DNA from 2 places in the Vibrio sp. KUL78 genome. Region 1 is predicted to be linked to the other one. Evidence: predicted binding sites of a transcription regulator. Region 1 holds the regulator's gene; the other holds the start of a gene.

Region 1 (8,392 bases):
TCCCTTGCAGATCCGTGCTGATGACACTCAGTTGATAGTTCCCTATGGTAGTTGGCGTCCAAGAGAACTGATACGGCGCCGTGGTGTCACCGTTGACCAAAAGACCATTAGCGTAGAGTTCAACCTTAGCCACCTCACTCTGCAAGGAGCTGACATTCGCATTCACAGTCACAACTTTGCCAATCGCGACGACATCACCAGAAGAAGGAGAGGTAATCGCTGCGACCATAGGTTGATCAGTCACTGATACCGTTGTGTTTAATTGATTGCTGTTACCTTCATTGTCAGTAGCAATGACCTTTAAATCTACAGAGCCCTGTCCCACTGCATTCCACGTCCATTGATAAGGTGATGCCGTCACTAAGCCTATTGACGTACCATTCACGAATGCCTCAGCATCGGCAACTGTTCCATCTAGATCCTCAATATTCGCAAGGATAGTGATATCACTTCCTAGCAGAACCGTTTCGCCCTCTACCGGTGAAATAAGTTCAATATTTGGTGCTGTCGCACAGGCACCCTGTCCACTCCAGGCATCTTGCCAGTACTGTCCAACGCCAGGCTCATAAGCCCATGCCGAGTCAGATGAACACCAGCCGCCAACAAGACATTGATAGAGCTCGCCATTGTTGACCACATTCTGCCCGGTTGCGTAGCTACTGCCAGCGATATAGGTTGTCGCACCTGAGCATTTGCCTCCTGCCGACGCTATGGCTTCAACCGTGATAACTTGCGACTGAGACATCGCGCCTTTATCGTCTGTCGCAACGGCTTGTATCGTATAGCTGCCTGCAGCAGGTGATATCCAATCCATGACCCAAGGAGCGACGGTCACAGACTTTTCTAGTGCACCATTGACACTAAATTCAACCTTGCTAATGGTACCATCCGAGTCTGAGGGCTCTGCGGCAAACTGGACACTTTCTCCTACCGAAACTCGAGTCTTCGAACTGGTCAAGGTAACGACTGGCGGCTGATTAGATGCGTCTACGACTGAGAATGTCTGAGCCGATTGTGTAGACGCACCTTTATCATCAATGGCTGTGACTACCAGCTCATAATTGCCACTTTCTGTGAACCAAGTTACTTGGTAGGGAGCGCTCGACAGCACTGCCAGTTGCGCCCCTTGCAGCTCAAATATCACCTCTCGAACTTCCCCATCACTGTCTTCGGCCAATGCAGAGAAGGTGACTTGGTTTCCTGAGGCTAACTGTGCGTTGGAGGCTGGAGAAGTAATCGTCACTGAGGGAGCAGCGTTTATGCCACCAGCATCACAGGCCCCTATTAGTGACCATTCTTGATAAGGTTCGGAGTGGTTAACAGGGTTAGCGTTAAGGTTCCACCAGTTCGCTTGGAACGCCGATGATTGCCATTGGACTTGAGCGCCACCGTTGTAGCTTGTGCCGTCGTCCCAAATGGGCAAACTGTCACACTGTACTGCCAAGCTTGGTGCAGAAAACAGTAAACTGGGGGTGAGCATCAGCGACAAATTCACTGACCGTTTAAATATTGGAATAGAGCCTAATTGTAGCTTGGTCATGGAAAATCCTTTTGTTGAACCAAAGAATGTCGTTGCCAATCAATGCTGCCCAATCGAAGCAGTTCAACGGAAACGACGCCACTATCAAACTAGCTCAGGTTTATAGAGTCTTTTTCCGACTCAGAAAGCACCGACTTCTCACGCGAGTCAGTTAACAAAAATAGTTACAAGTTGCATATACAACGACCAGGTATCTCTACATTGCTCCCATAAAAAAGCTCCAGCTATCAAAGAGACAACTGGAGCATTTTCTATCACTACACGCTAGCCGACTTTAATCACCAGCAAACATGTAGCCCTCGCCATGGACAGTGATAAATATCTGTGGATTCTTTGGATCGGATTCCATCTTGGCACGCATGCGACGGATAAGAACATCAATGGTTCTATCGTTTGGCGCATCAACTCGATGACTGATCATATTGAGGATACGCTCACGGCTCAGAACTTGATTTGGATACGTTGAGAGTGCAACTAACAATTCATATTCAGCCTTGGTCAGTTTTACAGGGTCGCCATTATTCGTCAATGAACGACGCTGCTTATCGAACGTCCATTCACCAAAGTGAACCACATGCTCGTTTTGCACTGACTCTTCAAGTACTGGCTGTTTGCGCGCTAGTGAAATACGCCACAATAGGTTTTTTACTCGCACTAACAGTTCGCGTAGCTCAAACGGCTTAGTGACATAGTCGTCTGCCCCCATCTCAAGGCCAACAATACGGTCAATACTATCGGTGCGACCGGTCACCAAAATGATTCCAATGTCTGACTGACTTCTTAACTCTCTTGTCAGCATCAAACCATCTTCACCAGGGAGGTTAATATCTAACATAACGAGATCGATACTGGATTCTTCCAGCACCTGACGCATCGTCTGACCATCTTCAGCTTCGCTAACCAAGTAGCCTTCATTTTCGAAGTAACCAGCCAGCTTACTGCGAGTGACTACGTCATCTTCTACAACCAAAACGTGATATTTCATCTGTGGTTTCTCAATCTTGTCATGACAGGGACATTCTATTCATAAACATTCACAATTCTAGTCTACATCCCCTCATAGGCATGGAAACCTTACTATTTTTTGATTCAAAACAACCAAAACGATTGCGTCTCATATGCAACGAATACTCGAGTCAACTTACCCTTAAAGCAATTAATTTTTGTCTTATTTTTTCATAAGTTAACTCAATTCTTCACACAACAAGTTATTGCTATTCATCTTTATTGGCTAAAATAGAGTTATCATTTTTGGAGATTATTCAAATGCAAGAAATCAAAGCATTTAATGAGCAACGCGCAGAAATCTATTGGTGGCTTTCAAGCCTATTCGCTGCGGAGCTCACTGATGATGAACTCAACAAATACCACAGCCCTGAAATTCGCTCTTTCTTATCTGGCTTAGGAGAAAACCCTTCCCTAAAAGAACCCATTCAGGTCTTTACAGAGTCCTTGAACCGCCTTCAAGTCAGAGAAGACGCACAATTAGAGCTTTCTGCCGATTTTTGCGATCTATTTTTAAAGTCGGACAAGCACGGCGCACTGCCTTATGCCTCTATGTATATTGGTAAGTCTGGTCTTTTAAATGATCAACCTGCACAAGATATGGCAGATCTTTTAGCTAAGCACAATGTAGCAGTGAATAAGGACTTAAATGAGCCAGCGGATCACCTCGCGATCGAGCTAGATTTCCTAGGCAACTTAATCATTCGCTCCAATGAGCTTGAAGCTGAGGCACATATGAACGATGCGCTGCACGAGCAAGCAGAGTTCATCAAGAACTACTTGATGACATGGCTACCTCAGTTTGTTGCGAAATGCCAAACTAACGACGAGTTTGGGTTTTATGCCTCTGCCGCTAAACTACTCGAAGCATTCTGCCAACTTGACTACACCTACCTAGAGGGTGAGCAAGACTAGCCAACCTAAAGCGCAAATCACTTGCATCACATCTGTGAGAATTAATTTGCGCTTTAGTTATAAATTTATTGGATAAGTCATTGCCAGCGCTCAAACCTAAGTCTACAATCCGCCGTTTAAATGCAAATGCCCTTGGCATTCAACGCGGACTTGTGTCCAAAAACACCTGTTGAAATCTACGCTCTGAGCTTTTTTCGCCGTGGCTTGCATGCAACTTTCGGTTTTCGCAGCCAAATACTATGTTTACAACAACATAGCGTTATATGTTTGCAAAGACCACTATACTTGAAGCGGTACCAACGTTAATTATCAAGCCGCGACTAATAGGATATCACTATGGCAACTATTAAAGATGTCGCCCGCCTTGCAGGCGTTTCAACGACCACAGTATCCCACGTTATTAATAAGACTCGCTTTGTTGCTGAAGCAACTCAAGAAAAAGTGATGGCGGCGGTCGACGAACTCAACTACGCACCAAGCGCCGTTGCACGTAGCTTAAAATGCAACTCAACAAAAACCATCGGTATGTTAGTGACTCAATCAACTAACCTGTTCTTTTCAGAGGTTATCGATGGTGTTGAGAGCTACTGCTACCGCCAAGGCTACACGCTGATCCTATGTAACACTGGTGGCGTGTATGAAAAGCAACGCGATTACATTCGCATGCTGGCAGAGAAGCGCGTGGATGGCATCCTCGTGATGTGCTCTGATCTTACCGAAGAGCTGCTAGAGATGCTTGATCGTCACGCCGACATTCCTAAAGTTATCATGGACTGGGGCCCAGAAAGCTCACAAGCGGACAAGATCATCGATAACTCTGAAGAAGGCGGTTATCTGGCAACGAAGTTCCTGATCGAAAAAGGTCACACGGATATTGCCTGCCTGAGTGGCCATCTAGAAAAAGCCGTGTGCCAAGAGCGTATCATCGGTTACAAACGTGCCCTTGCTGAAGCAGGTATCGAGATGAAAGACGATCGTATTCTTGAAGGCAACTTCGAATGCGATACAGCGGTTATCGCTGCTAACCGTATTGCTGCAATGGAAGACCGACCGACCGCTATCTTCTGTTTCAACGACACCATGGCGTTTGGCTTAATGAGTCGCCTGCAGCAACTGGGTGTGCGCGTACCGGAAGATATCTCTGTCATTGGATACGATAATATTGAGCTGGCTGAGTACTTCTCGCCACCTCTAACCACGGTTCACCAACCTAAACGTCGTGTGGGTAAAAACGCGTTTGAGATTCTATTAGAACGAATCAAAGATAAAGGTCATGAAAAGCGCATTTTCGAAATGCACCCAGAGATTGTTGAACGAGACTCTGTCAAAAGCCTTACATAGAGCTGACAAAAGTGCCTTTCTAGGCACTTTTTTTGAACCCCATTCAAGTTTTCTTCTCTCGATTGTTAGTTTTTTACGCACCCTCAAGCACAAATAACCCGCCATTATTTGAACCAACATCACATTTTTGCAACGGAGTAATCATAGGCTTATGTCGTTTTCATTTATTCTAATGAAGTCACGCACAGGGCAAACCATCTGAAAGGGTGGGACGCAAAGCCTCCGGCCTAAACCAATTTTTAATTGATAGGTAGCGGGGTTGCCGATGGCAAGGGGAGAAGACTCAGTTATGGCATATGCCTAACAGAGCTCTGACACCTGATTGCTATACTCTCGGACCTGATTCTGGTGACACAATCAATAACACCGAGAAAAGAATAAAGCATGGATAATCCTATACTAAAAAATTCAATGCAATTATTCGCTCAGCTTGGAAGAGTAAAGTCTCGCTCCATGTTTGGGGGATTTGGCATCTTCGTAGATGATACGATGTTTGCCTTAGCAGTGAATAACAAATTACATATCAGAACTAACCGTCAGACCGTATCCACCTTCAAAAAACTGGGTTACAAGCCTTATGTTTATAAAAAGCGTGGATTTCCCGTTGTTACTAAGTACTTCGCGTTACCTGAAGACTGTTGGCAAGATCAAGAAGGTATTCTCGATCACGCTAAACAGGCACTCGAGTTCGCGAAAACTGAGAAAGAGCAACAATCCGAAGCGAAACCTAATCGCCTGAAAGACCTTCCGAATCTTCGCCTTGCCACTGAGCGTATGCTCAAAAAAGCAGGCATTGAATCAGTGGTTGAACTTCAGGATCATGGTTCGGTTGAGGCTTTCAAGGCCATTCAGAGAACCCATTCAAGTACCGTAGGTTTAGAGCTTTTATGGGCTCTTGAAGGTGCGATAAATGGTACTCATTGGTCTGTGATTCCTCAGACTAAAAGAGATGAACTGGCTAGCTTAATTAATTAAGCTACGGTAATCTCGAGAAAAAATCAGCCTTATGGCTGATTTTTTTGTATTAGCTGAAAGGAAAAACATACTCATCCTTTCTACTACACTAATACTGAGTCATCAAAAGGATATCGTCATGAGCAAGAAGCTGATACTAGGATTGGTTTTGGTTGCTGTCGTCATTTACTTAGGCATCAACTTTGGTCAACACCTCACACTAGAAAACGCAAAAGCACAACAAGTAGCACTGAGTGAATACATCAATGAGAACTTCGTGGCTGCTGCCCTCACCTATTTCTTCGCTTACATAGCGATTACTGCATTCTCCGTTCCAGGCGCTGCCGTGGTTACCTTACTTGGCGCTGCACTGTTTGGCTTTTGGACTAGTTTACTGCTTGTTTCATTTGCGAGTACCATAGGCGCTACATTGGCATTCTTGAGCAGTCGCTTCCTACTTCGCGATTGGGTACAAAGTAAGTTCGGTTCGAAACTTGAGACGATCAATAAAGGTGTCGAAAAAGACGGTGCTTTCTATCTATTTTCTCTAAGACTCATTCCTGTGTTCCCATTTTTCTTGATTAACTTATTAATGGGTCTCACGCCAATTCGAATCTCTAAGTATTACTTGGTGAGTCAACTGGGCATGCTGCCAGGAACTGCAGTATACCTCAATGCAGGTACCCAGCTAGCGAACATTGACAGTCTATCAGGCATTGTTTCCCCTACCGTGTTGGCATCGTTTGCCCTACTCGGTTTGTTCCCACTTATTGCCAAATGGATTATGGGAAAAATCTCTCGCTCACCACAGGTACAGGAATAGATGAAGATATTTGTAGGCAATAACCCACCAGAAACACATATTGTCCAACAGCAGTTGATGGCTGAAGGTATAGAGTGTGAAGTACGAGGCGAAGGTGTTTTTGGGTTACGAGGGGAAGTACCGTTTGACGAAAGTTCTCTACCCTACGTTTGGCTTTTCAACAGAGAGCAAGAAATGATGGCACGAGCTGTCATTCAAGATTGGCAAAAACAGGCTGAGAAAAGCGGTAACGTGCCGTGGGTATGTTCAGCTTGCCACGAGACTAACGAAGCGCAATTTGGCGTCTGCTGGAACTGTCAGACGCCACAAACAGCTACGATGCCACAGACTTAATGAAATCTATTGAGTGCTTATTGAACTCTTCTGGACGCTCAACATTGCACACATGACCACAATCTTTGATCTCTAATAGACGGCTGGACTTATGTTCAGCCACCATCTCTTTGACTGGCTTAATAAACATATAGTCTTTATCCCCCATCAGATACAAAGTCGGAATCGGCAACTCTCGGTCTTTAAAGTAGCGGTTGAGAGGGTTCACTTCTGTCGTTAGGCGGTACCAACGCTTGAACTCTTTTTGGCACAGCTTTTTCGCCTCTCGGACGAATAACAATCGTGACTCTTTTTGGCCTTTTTGCGGCATGACAATATACGCGAACAAGCTGTAAAGCCACATATAAGGGATAATGTGCTTACTCCAGTTGCCAATTTTCACCAGAATTTGCGAGCGAGTATTAAAGCGAGTGACCGCACCGCCTAAGACCATGGAACGAACTCGGGAGTGTGCCAACTCGGCAATGTTGCGCACAATAATCGTTCCCAAAGACATACCGACAAAATGGGCTGACTGAATTTTAAGGTGATCAAGTACTTTGACGATATCCATCGTCACCTCTTTAAAGGTGTACTTGTTCGACATAATGTCTTTAAGGAGTTGGTTTGACTTACCGTGACCGCGCAGATCAATAAACAGCAGGTTAAAGTGCTCTCGGTAAGCACGAATCTGTTTAAACCATATGTTTGAGCTTCCACCTGCCCCATGTACGAATACCACCCACTCATTACTCGTTGGGTGCTGATAAGTTTTATGGAATAGCAAGCTCTCTGACATAGTTCTCAAGTTTCGTGATGTATGTGGGCGTTACGTTACCATAATTCGCCGTTTTACGGACAAAAACTCACAGGAATTTTGGTAAAAATGATTTACAAGTGTAGTCGATTATAAAAAAAGCGGCATAACGCCGCTTTTCAGTTTTTGCTCTAGTTTGCCTCGAGCGCCAGGTCGTACATCTTGACGTACTCTTTGGCTGACTCAGTCCAACTGAAGTCTTTTCGCATTGAGCGAAGCTGCATTTCATGCATCTGCTCAGGGTGTTGCAGATAGAATAGCAGTGCGCGTTGCAGGACAATTAACAAAGCATCATGGCAAGGCTCAACAAAACCAAAACCAGTGGCATTGTTAGGGTCATCATCAAAATCAATAACCGTGTCTTTCAAACCGCCGACTTTACGTACGATTGGCAACGTACCATAAGCCATACTATAAATCTGGTTCAACCCACACGCTTCAAACTCAGAAGGCATTAGGAAGAAGTCTGACCCTGCTTCTACCAAATGAGCAAAGCGATTGCTGTAAGCTTCTACAAACGCCAACTTATCTGAAAACTCTTCCGCTAGGTCATTAAGATGAGAAGCAATTTGTGGCTCACCCGTACCAATAATGACGACTTGAACGTCATTTTTTAGGAACTTATCCAAAATAGGAAGGATGTAGTGAAAACCTTTTTGGTGCGTCAAGCGACAAACCATGCCAA
Region 2 (8,392 bases), 1.7 Mb from region 1:
TACTATACGAACTATTACTAAAACGCATTCGAAATGAATAAGAATAAGTCTTCTATGAAATTTGTAACCACTATTGCTCTTTCCGCAACTTTGGCAGCCACTTCTGCTACTGCGGCACCTGTTGTCATGCCTGATGCGCCTCAAATCGCAGCCAAAGGCTTTGTTTTGATGGACTACAACTCTGGTAAAGTTCTAGCTGAGAAAGAGATGAACACCCAGCTTCATCCAGCTAGCCTGACAAAAATGATGACCAGCTACGTCATCGGTCAAGAGCTTAAGCGTGGTAATATTACGCCACAAGATGAAGTGACTATCAGCAAGAATGCTTGGGCTAAGAACTTCCCAGATTCATCTAAAATGTTCATCGAAGTCGGCACAAAAGTCACCGTTGATGAGCTTAACAAAGGCATCATCATTCAATCGGGTAACGATGCTTGTGTCGCAATGGCGGAGCACATTGCGGGCTCAGAAGACGCGTTCGTTGACCTAATGAACGCTTGGGCGAAGTCGATTGGCATGACCAACTCACACTTTGCTAACGTACACGGTCTAGACAATCCAAACCTGTATTCAACACCGTATGACATGGCTTTGCTTGGCCGCGCACTTATCAAAGATGTGCCTGACGAGTACCGTGTCTACTCTGAGAAGAAATTTACCTACAACGGCATCACCCAATACAACCGTAACGGTCTACTTTGGGACAAGAGCATGAACGTTGATGGCATCAAAACCGGTCACACAAGCAAAGCGGGTTACAGCCTAGTGAGCTCTGCGACTGAAGGTAAGATGCGTCTTGTCGCAGTAGTGATGGGCACTAAAAACGCTAATGCTCGTAAATCAGAAAGCAAAAAGCTACTGAGCTACGGCTTCCGCTTCTTCGAAACGGTAAATCCACACAAAGCAGACGAAACCTTCGTTGAAGAAAAAGTGTGGATGGGTGACAAAGACGCAGTCGCACTTGGCGTCGATCAGGACACCTATGTCACGCTGCCACGCGGTCAAGCGAAAAACCTAAAAGCCAGCTTCGTACTTGAAAAACAGCTAGAAGCACCAATATCTAAAGGCGATGTAGTTGGTAAGCTATACTATCAACTAGAAGGCGAAGACGTAGCTGAATACCCGCTGCTTGCTCTTGAAGATGTTCAAGAAGGTAGCCTGTTCAGCCGCTTGTGGGATTACATCGTATTACTTTTCAAGAGCTTTTTCTAAGCCTTAGCGTTTAACGCAAAAGTAATCGAGTCATCGTAAAGCCGCTTAAAGCGGCTTTACTTTTTCATTGGCTTGAGATCGTCCACGTAAGGCATTACTATTCGCACCGTTATAAAGAATTGGTATTTTTTGGAGTCCCTATTATGTTGACCATCAACTCTGATGCAAAACTCAAAGACCTACTAGAGTTCCCTTGCTCTTTTACCTTCAAAGTGATGGGTTACGCAAAACCAGAACTTCCTGAAAAAGTGTTGGAAGTGATCCAACGCCACGCGCCAGGGGACTACAGCCCAACCATTAAGCCAAGTGCGAAAGGCAACTACCATGCTGTATCTATCAACATCACAGCAACCTCAATCGAGCAGGTAGAGACCCTTTATAAAGAACTTGGTGAGATCGACATTGTTCGCATGGTTCTGTAAAAATTTGAAACTTTAAATTTTTTTTGAAAGCAGCTTAGGCTGCTTTCTTTTTTATTTATCAATAAGATAAAAAATCCGCATCATACATTGGTTAAGAATTCGTTATTTATTGGTAGTTCAAAACCATCAACATGTTTATAATGCGAATACTTTATTAAGTGGCAGCGAGGTGACTGGTGGAAAATCAGCTAGTTGTAAGGAAGCTTGGGCGAAAAGACTATGAACCTGTCTGGAAAGCCATGCATGATTTCACTGACAATCGAACAGACGACACACGAGACGAAGTGTGGTTAGTGGAACACAACCCTGTCTTTACTCAGGGACAAGCAGGTAAAAGAAGAGCACCTACTCAATACTGGTGATATCCCCGTCATTCAAAGCGATCGCGGCGGTCAGGTAACCTACCATGGTCCTGGTCAGCTCGTGGCCTACTTTCTTATCAACTTACGTCGTAAAAAGCTTGGCGTTCGCGAGCTGGTTACGCACATCGAAAACCTCGTTATCAAGACACTTAACGCGTATGATATTGAGTCAGCAGCACGACCGGATGCCCCTGGAGTGTATGTCGATGGTAAAAAAGTCTGTTCGCTCGGTCTGCGTATCCGTAAAGGGTGCTCATTCCACGGACTGGCACTCAACATAAATATGGATCTCTCCCCTTTCCTTCGTATCAACCCTTGTGGCTATGCTGGGATGGAAATGGTTCAAGTGAGCCAGCTGGGTGGTCCTAAAGAGGTCTCGACTGTCGAAGACCAAATGATCAAAGCACTATTAGAAATACTTGATTACGAGCAAGTAGAATTCAGCGAAGAAGCATAAGACGATGAGCAAACCTATCCAAATGGAAAAAGGCGTCAAATACCGTGACGCTGACAAGATGGCACTGATTCCCGTAAAGAACATGCCTACCGAGCAAAAAGAAATCCTTCGTAAACCTGAATGGATGAAGATCAAGCTGCCAGCAGACAGCCAACGTATTCAAGACATCAAGTCTGCGATGCGCAAAAACGATCTTCACTCGGTATGTGAGGAAGCATCATGCCCTAACCTGGCTGAGTGTTTTAACCACGGTACGGCAACTTTTATGATCCTTGGTGCTATCTGTACTCGTCGTTGCCCTTTCTGCGATGTAGCTCATGGCCGTCCAAATGCACCTGAAGCGGGTGAGCCGCAAAAGCTTGCTCAAACCATCAAAGATATGAAGCTTAAATACGTCGTGGTGACCTCTGTTGACCGTGACGACCTCCGTGATGGTGGCGCTCAGCACTTTGCAGACTGTAACCGTGAAATCCGCGCACTTAACCCAGAGATCCGCATCGAGACCTTGGTACCTGACTTCCGCGGCCGTATGGATGTAGCGCTTGAGGCACTAAAAGATAACCCGCCAGACGTGTTTAACCACAACCTAGAGACAGCGCCTCGCCTATATCGCAAAGCGCGTCCAGGTGCGAACTACAAATGGTCACTGCAACTTCTTCAGAAATTTAAAGAGATGCATCCAGACGTACCAACCAAGTCTGGCTTGATGATGGGTCTAGGTGAAACCAAAGAAGAGATCGTTGAAGTACTCAAAGATCTTCGCGCTCACGGCGTTACCATGCTAACTCTAGGCCAATACCTAGCGCCAAGTCGTCACCACTTGCCCGTAGAGCGTTACGTGCCACCATCAGAGTTTGATGAGCTAAAAGAGATCGCATTAGAGCTGGGCTTTACCCATGCAGCATGTGGTCCATTTGTTCGCTCGTCTTACCATGCAGACTTGCAAGCAAAAGGCGAAGAAGTGAAATAGCTTTGTCTTTTTGAAGGAACATAGCTTCTTTGAAGTAACATTGCCTTTTTCGGAACAAGAGACACGGGTTCGCTGTTGAAGCAATCCGTGTTTTTTTTGAGAAAAATATGCAACATGACAATCTCATACTCGCATTTTTGCTATTTTTAGGTAGGCTTAAAGAAAAAGTTTCACCCAATCAAGGATGTAGCATGAAGTTATTGAAAATTGGCTTGCCGATTCTAGCGGCAACAGTGATCGCAGGTTGTGCGCAAAACACTCAGCAAGACAACTATTTAGAAGCGTCATTCGAGCTATGTAACACTGAAGTGAACCTATACTCGGTCAGCGACGATGGTCGCGTTCGTATCGTTTGTAAGGACGGTGCTAAGTTCGCCCTTAACAGCGAGAAGACATTGGATATCATGCGTGATATCAACATTGATTACTGTAATGGCGAAGGCTTGGGTCAGTTTAGTGAGAGCCGTAAGTATTACTCATTCCGATGCAAATCAGGCACGTTGCTTAACATCAATAAGTAATACCCCGTGACCTTCAAGTTTCAGGCACTAAAAAAGCGAGCATTTAGCTCGCTTTTTTCTTTGCGTTTCAGCAGTAGAGAATTACGCGTAAACAGGTAGGCGCTTACAGATCTCTAGTACTTTCGCTTTCGTTGCTTCGATTACTGATGCATCGTTGATGTTGTCTAGAACGTCACACATCCAGTTAGCAAGCTCAGTCGCATCTGCTTCAGTGAAGCCACGGCGAGTGATCGCAGGAGAACCAACACGGATACCAGACGTTACGAATGGGCTACGCGGGTCATTTGGTACTGAGTTCTTGTTCACAGTGATGTTTGCTGCACCTAGCGCGGCATCTGCTTCTTTACCAGTGATGTCTTTGTCGATTAGGTCAACAAGGAACAGGTGGTTTTCAGTACCGTTAGAGACGATCTTGTAACCGCGCTCTTGGAACTGGGCAACCATCGCTTTTGCATTCTTGACAACGCGTGCTTGGTACTCTTTAAACTCTGGCTCCATCGCTTCTTTGAACGCCACTGCTTTACCAGCGATAACGTGCATTAGAGGACCACCCTGACCACCAGGGAATACAGCAGAGTTCAGTTTCTTGTACATGTCTTCACCTGCGTTAGACAGGATAAGACCACCGCGCGGACCTGCTAGAGTCTTGTGCGTTGTTGTTGTTACCACGTGAGCGTGTGGCACTGGCGTTGGGTAAACACCTGCAGCGATAAGACCCGCTACGTGCGCCATATCAACGAATAGGTAAGCGTCAACCTTGTCTGCGATCTCACGCATGCGAGCCCAGTCTACAATTTGGCTGTATGCAGAGAAACCACCGATGATCATCTTAGGCTTATGCTCAACAGCAAGCTGTTCCATCTCGTCGTAGTTGATTTGGCCAGCTTCGTCGATTCCGTAAGGGATAACGTTGTAGTGCTTACCAGAGAAGTTTACTGGTGAACCGTGAGTCAGGTGACCACCGTGCGCTAGGCTCATACCTAGAACTGTGTCGCCTGGGTTAAGTAGCGCCATGTATACTGCGCTGTTCGCTTGAGAACCAGAGTGCGGCTGAACGTTCGCGTACTCACAACCAAATAGCTCACAAGCACGATCAATCGCTAGTGCTTCCGCTTTATCAACATACTCACAACCACCGTAGTAGCGCTTACCTGGGTAGCCTTCAGCATACTTGTTGGTTAGCTGAGAGCCTTGCGCTTCCATTACGCGAGGGCTAGTGTAGTTTTCCGAAGCGATAAGCTCGATGTGCTCTTCTTGACGTAGTGTCTCTTCTTGAATTGCTGCAAATAGCTCCGCATCGTAATCAGCGATGTTCATATCACGCTTAAGCATCTGTATCTCCTGACTCAGATTGTTCTGAAAGTTTCAAAAAAACCACTCAATGACCAAAAGCAAACGTTTTCGTCACCACATTTGATGACTTGCATCATACATAATTTGATCTAGGTCATAAAGAGAAAATTGGAAATTTCTCATGCAGTTTTTTCATAGTGAACCTTAGGCTTCATCATATCCGCCGATAAATCGGCGTTATCACGGGCACTAAGTGTCAATAATTCCATTTACACAGTGTAAAAATTGAATTACATAGGTTTACCGTAAATTTCCCCTTCAAGCTACCGAAAACATCAACTTTTCAATAATATTGCGCCGTTTATTGATTAGAAGAATTTAGAATTGATGCAAAAACACTCACGTAAAGAAGACTGGATAGCGATTCTTACTGGCACCTTTATCGTCGCTCAGGGAATATTCTTTCTTCAGTCGGCTCAACTTTTGACTGGCGGAACTACAGGTCTCGCCCTTCTTATGAGCCAGTTTGTACCGATTTCTTTTGGTACGCTTTATTTCGCCCTAAACAGCCCGTTTTACCTACTTGCATGGAAACGCTTTGGCAAACGCTTTGCTGCCAGCAGCGCCATCTCTGGTGCCTTGGTGTCTATTATTACGGACAACATGCATCGAGTGGTCACGTTAGATAACGTCAATACCATCTACTGCGCGATCGCCGGTGGCTTATTGATGGGTCTTGGTATGCTGATTCTCTTCAGGCACCGCTCAAGCCTCGGTGGCTTTAATGTGTTGTGTCTGTTTATTCAGGACAAGTTTGGAATATCGGTTGGTAAAACTCAGATGGCGATTGATTGTGCCATTCTTGTAGCTTCATTCTTCTTTGTGTCGCCATCGATTATTGGGATTTCGATACTAGGTGCGGTGATGTTGAATTTGGTGCTGGCGATGAATCATAAGCCGACGAGGTATGTGGTGACTTATGGGTGAGGTGGGTGCTTTACTCGCTTCGCTCGTTTACCCCTCCTAGCCTCCCCTTATAAAGGGGAGGAACTACTGGCTCGCTATCGCATCGCCTTATGTAAAGGTGCAATGTTACGTAAGTAACGAGCACTGGTTCTCCCCTTTATAAGGGGGAGCTAGAGGGGGTCAAGCTCTTGATCTTGCTCTTAGTTTTTCCCAATCAACAACACCAACGCCTCATAAGGCCTCAAAACCACCTCACCCATCAACTCAACCTCACCAACAACCCCATAGTTACTCAACACAGCACGACTCACCAAACCATCAAACTGCTCCGGCAACACCACGCGAGTCTCCTCACCATAATAGTTGTTCAAACACAGCAGCATCGCATCCTCACTCTCACGCAAGTAACCATGAACCTCAGAGTGCTCTGGGAACAAATCAACATAGCTACCATCATTAATCACCGCTAACTGCTTACGAAGCGCGATAAGCTCTTGATAGAAGTAGAATACCGACTGCTCATCTTCAACCGCTGCCTCAGCGTTGATCTGAGGATAGTTTTCAGCAACGCCAATCCAAGGTGTACCTTGGGTAAAGCCCGCGTGTTTGCTGTCGTTCCACTGCATCGGGGTGCGAGAGTTATCTCGAGATTTCTGTCTCAGGATAGCCATCATATCCTCATGAGAGGTATCGCCCTGTTCCACCATCAGCTGATACATATTAAGGCTTTCGACATCACGATACTGGCTCATATCCGTGAAGCCCGGATTGGTCATGCCGATCTCTTCACCTTGATAAATATAAGGTGTGCCTTGCATCAGATGGACAGAGGCTGCCAACATTTTTGCCGACTCATTTCGGTATTGCTGATCATTACCAAGACGACTCACTACGCGAGGTTGGTCGTGGTTACACCAGAATAGCGCCCCCCACCCTTGACCATTTAGGCCTGTTTGCCAGTGGTTGAAAATCTGTTTTAGCTGCAGGAAGTCGAAGTCTGCCTTCGTCCACTTGTCACCATTAGGGTAATCCACTTTTAGGTGGTGGAAATTGAATACCATCGAAAGCTCTTTGCCATCCAGTGAACTGTACTGCTGGCAATGCTCTAGCGTCGTAGACGACATTTCACCAACGGTTACCGAGCCGTACTTCTGGAATACCGCTTCACTGATTTCCTGTAAATACTCATGGACGCGCGGACCATCTGTGTAAAAACGGCGGCCATCACCAATATCATCATCAGCGAAGTCTTGCTGTTTTGAGATAAGGTTGATCACATCCAGCCTAAAGCCATCCACCCCTTTCTGCGCCCAGAACTCGATGACCTGTTTTACTTCTTCGCGAACTTTTGGGTTTTCCCAGTTAAGGTCAGCCTGCTCTTTGGCAAATAGGTGCAGATAGTATTCATCGGTGGCCTCGTCCAATGCCCATGCAGAGCCACCAAACTTTGACTGCCAGTTATTAGGTAGTTTGCCTTCGTTTGGTTTCCAGATGTAATAATCACGGTACGGACTTTGTTTGTCCCCCAATGCCGACTGGAACCACTGATGCTCGGTCGAGGTGTGGTTGACTACGATATCCATAATGATGCGGATACCTTTCTGATGGGCAGCTGCGAGCAGCTCATCAAAGTCTTGCATGGTGCCAAAGTCAGGGTTAATGGCGTAGTAATCGGAGATATCGTAACCATTATCTATCATTGGCGAGGCATACACTGGAGTTAACCAGATGGCGTCTACACCTAACTTCGCTAAGTAATCAAGCTTCGAGGTAATTCCTTTGATATCCCCCATCCCTTTATCACCGCTATCGCAAAAACTCTTCGGATAGATTTGATAAATCGTGGCTGTTTTCCACCAGTCTTTTTGAGCAGTTTGACTCATAGGTTTAATCTCACTTACCAATTTGGAAATTCGTCAAAATAAAAAGCAAAGAAGTGGCTCAAGATGAGCCACTAATGGGGGTTACGCGCTCGCAAGCTCTAGCTCACCTTTTGATTGAGCGCGTTTGTACAGGAACAAAGTAAGCATAATCGGCACGGCCATTGCGACTAACATCGCCATGAGATACACCATCCAGTATTGAGGCTGAATCGATAAGATGCCCGGTAGACCGCCCACACCGATACCGTTCGCCATCACGCCAGCGCTGCCACAGATAGCGGCTGCAATTGCGCTACCAATCATTGC

What was found. Region 1 encodes PurR, which represses purine synthesis genes. Its sites were predicted from a motif close to TNANGNAAACGTTTNCNTNA; they were not measured.
Region 2: a site for PurR is predicted at 5,332-5,351, ahead of glyA (serine hydroxymethyltransferase). Genes of this name have one in related genera too.

Annotation. Positions count from the first base shown of each region.
Region 1 covers NZ_AP045837.1:1,138,264-1,146,655, reverse strand. The annotation lists gene AC6I8Y_RS05605 (Ig-like domain-containing protein) at 1-1,540, opposite strand, end outside; gene torR (two-component system response regulator TorR) at 1,815-2,525, opposite strand; gene torD (molecular chaperone TorD) at 2,807-3,460, shown strand; gene purR (HTH-type transcriptional repressor PurR) at 3,797-4,801, shown strand; cyclic di-GMP riboswitch class I at 4,980-5,068, shown strand; gene AC6I8Y_RS05585 (TfoX/Sxy family DNA transformation protein) at 5,186-5,776, shown strand; gene AC6I8Y_RS05580 (TVP38/TMEM64 family protein) at 5,895-6,578, shown strand; gene AC6I8Y_RS05575 (putative signal transducing protein) at 6,579-6,911, shown strand; gene AC6I8Y_RS05570 (alpha/beta fold hydrolase) at 6,892-7,689, opposite strand; gene glgA (glycogen synthase GlgA) at 7,839-8,392, opposite strand, start outside.
Region 2 covers NZ_AP045837.1:2,796,764-2,805,155, forward strand. The annotation lists gene AC6I8Y_RS13055 (serine hydrolase) at 34-1,212, shown strand; gene ybeD (DUF493 family protein YbeD) at 1,356-1,634, shown strand; partial or broken gene lipB (lipoyl(octanoyl) transferase LipB) at 1,811-2,453, shown strand; gene lipA (lipoyl synthase) at 2,458-3,423, shown strand; gene AC6I8Y_RS13075 (hypothetical protein) at 3,615-3,944, shown strand; gene glyA (serine hydroxymethyltransferase) at 4,026-5,276, opposite strand; gene AC6I8Y_RS13085 (YitT family protein) at 5,625-6,224, shown strand; gene treC (alpha,alpha-phosphotrehalase) at 6,404-8,086, opposite strand; gene treB (PTS trehalose transporter subunit IIBC) at 8,168-8,392, opposite strand, start outside.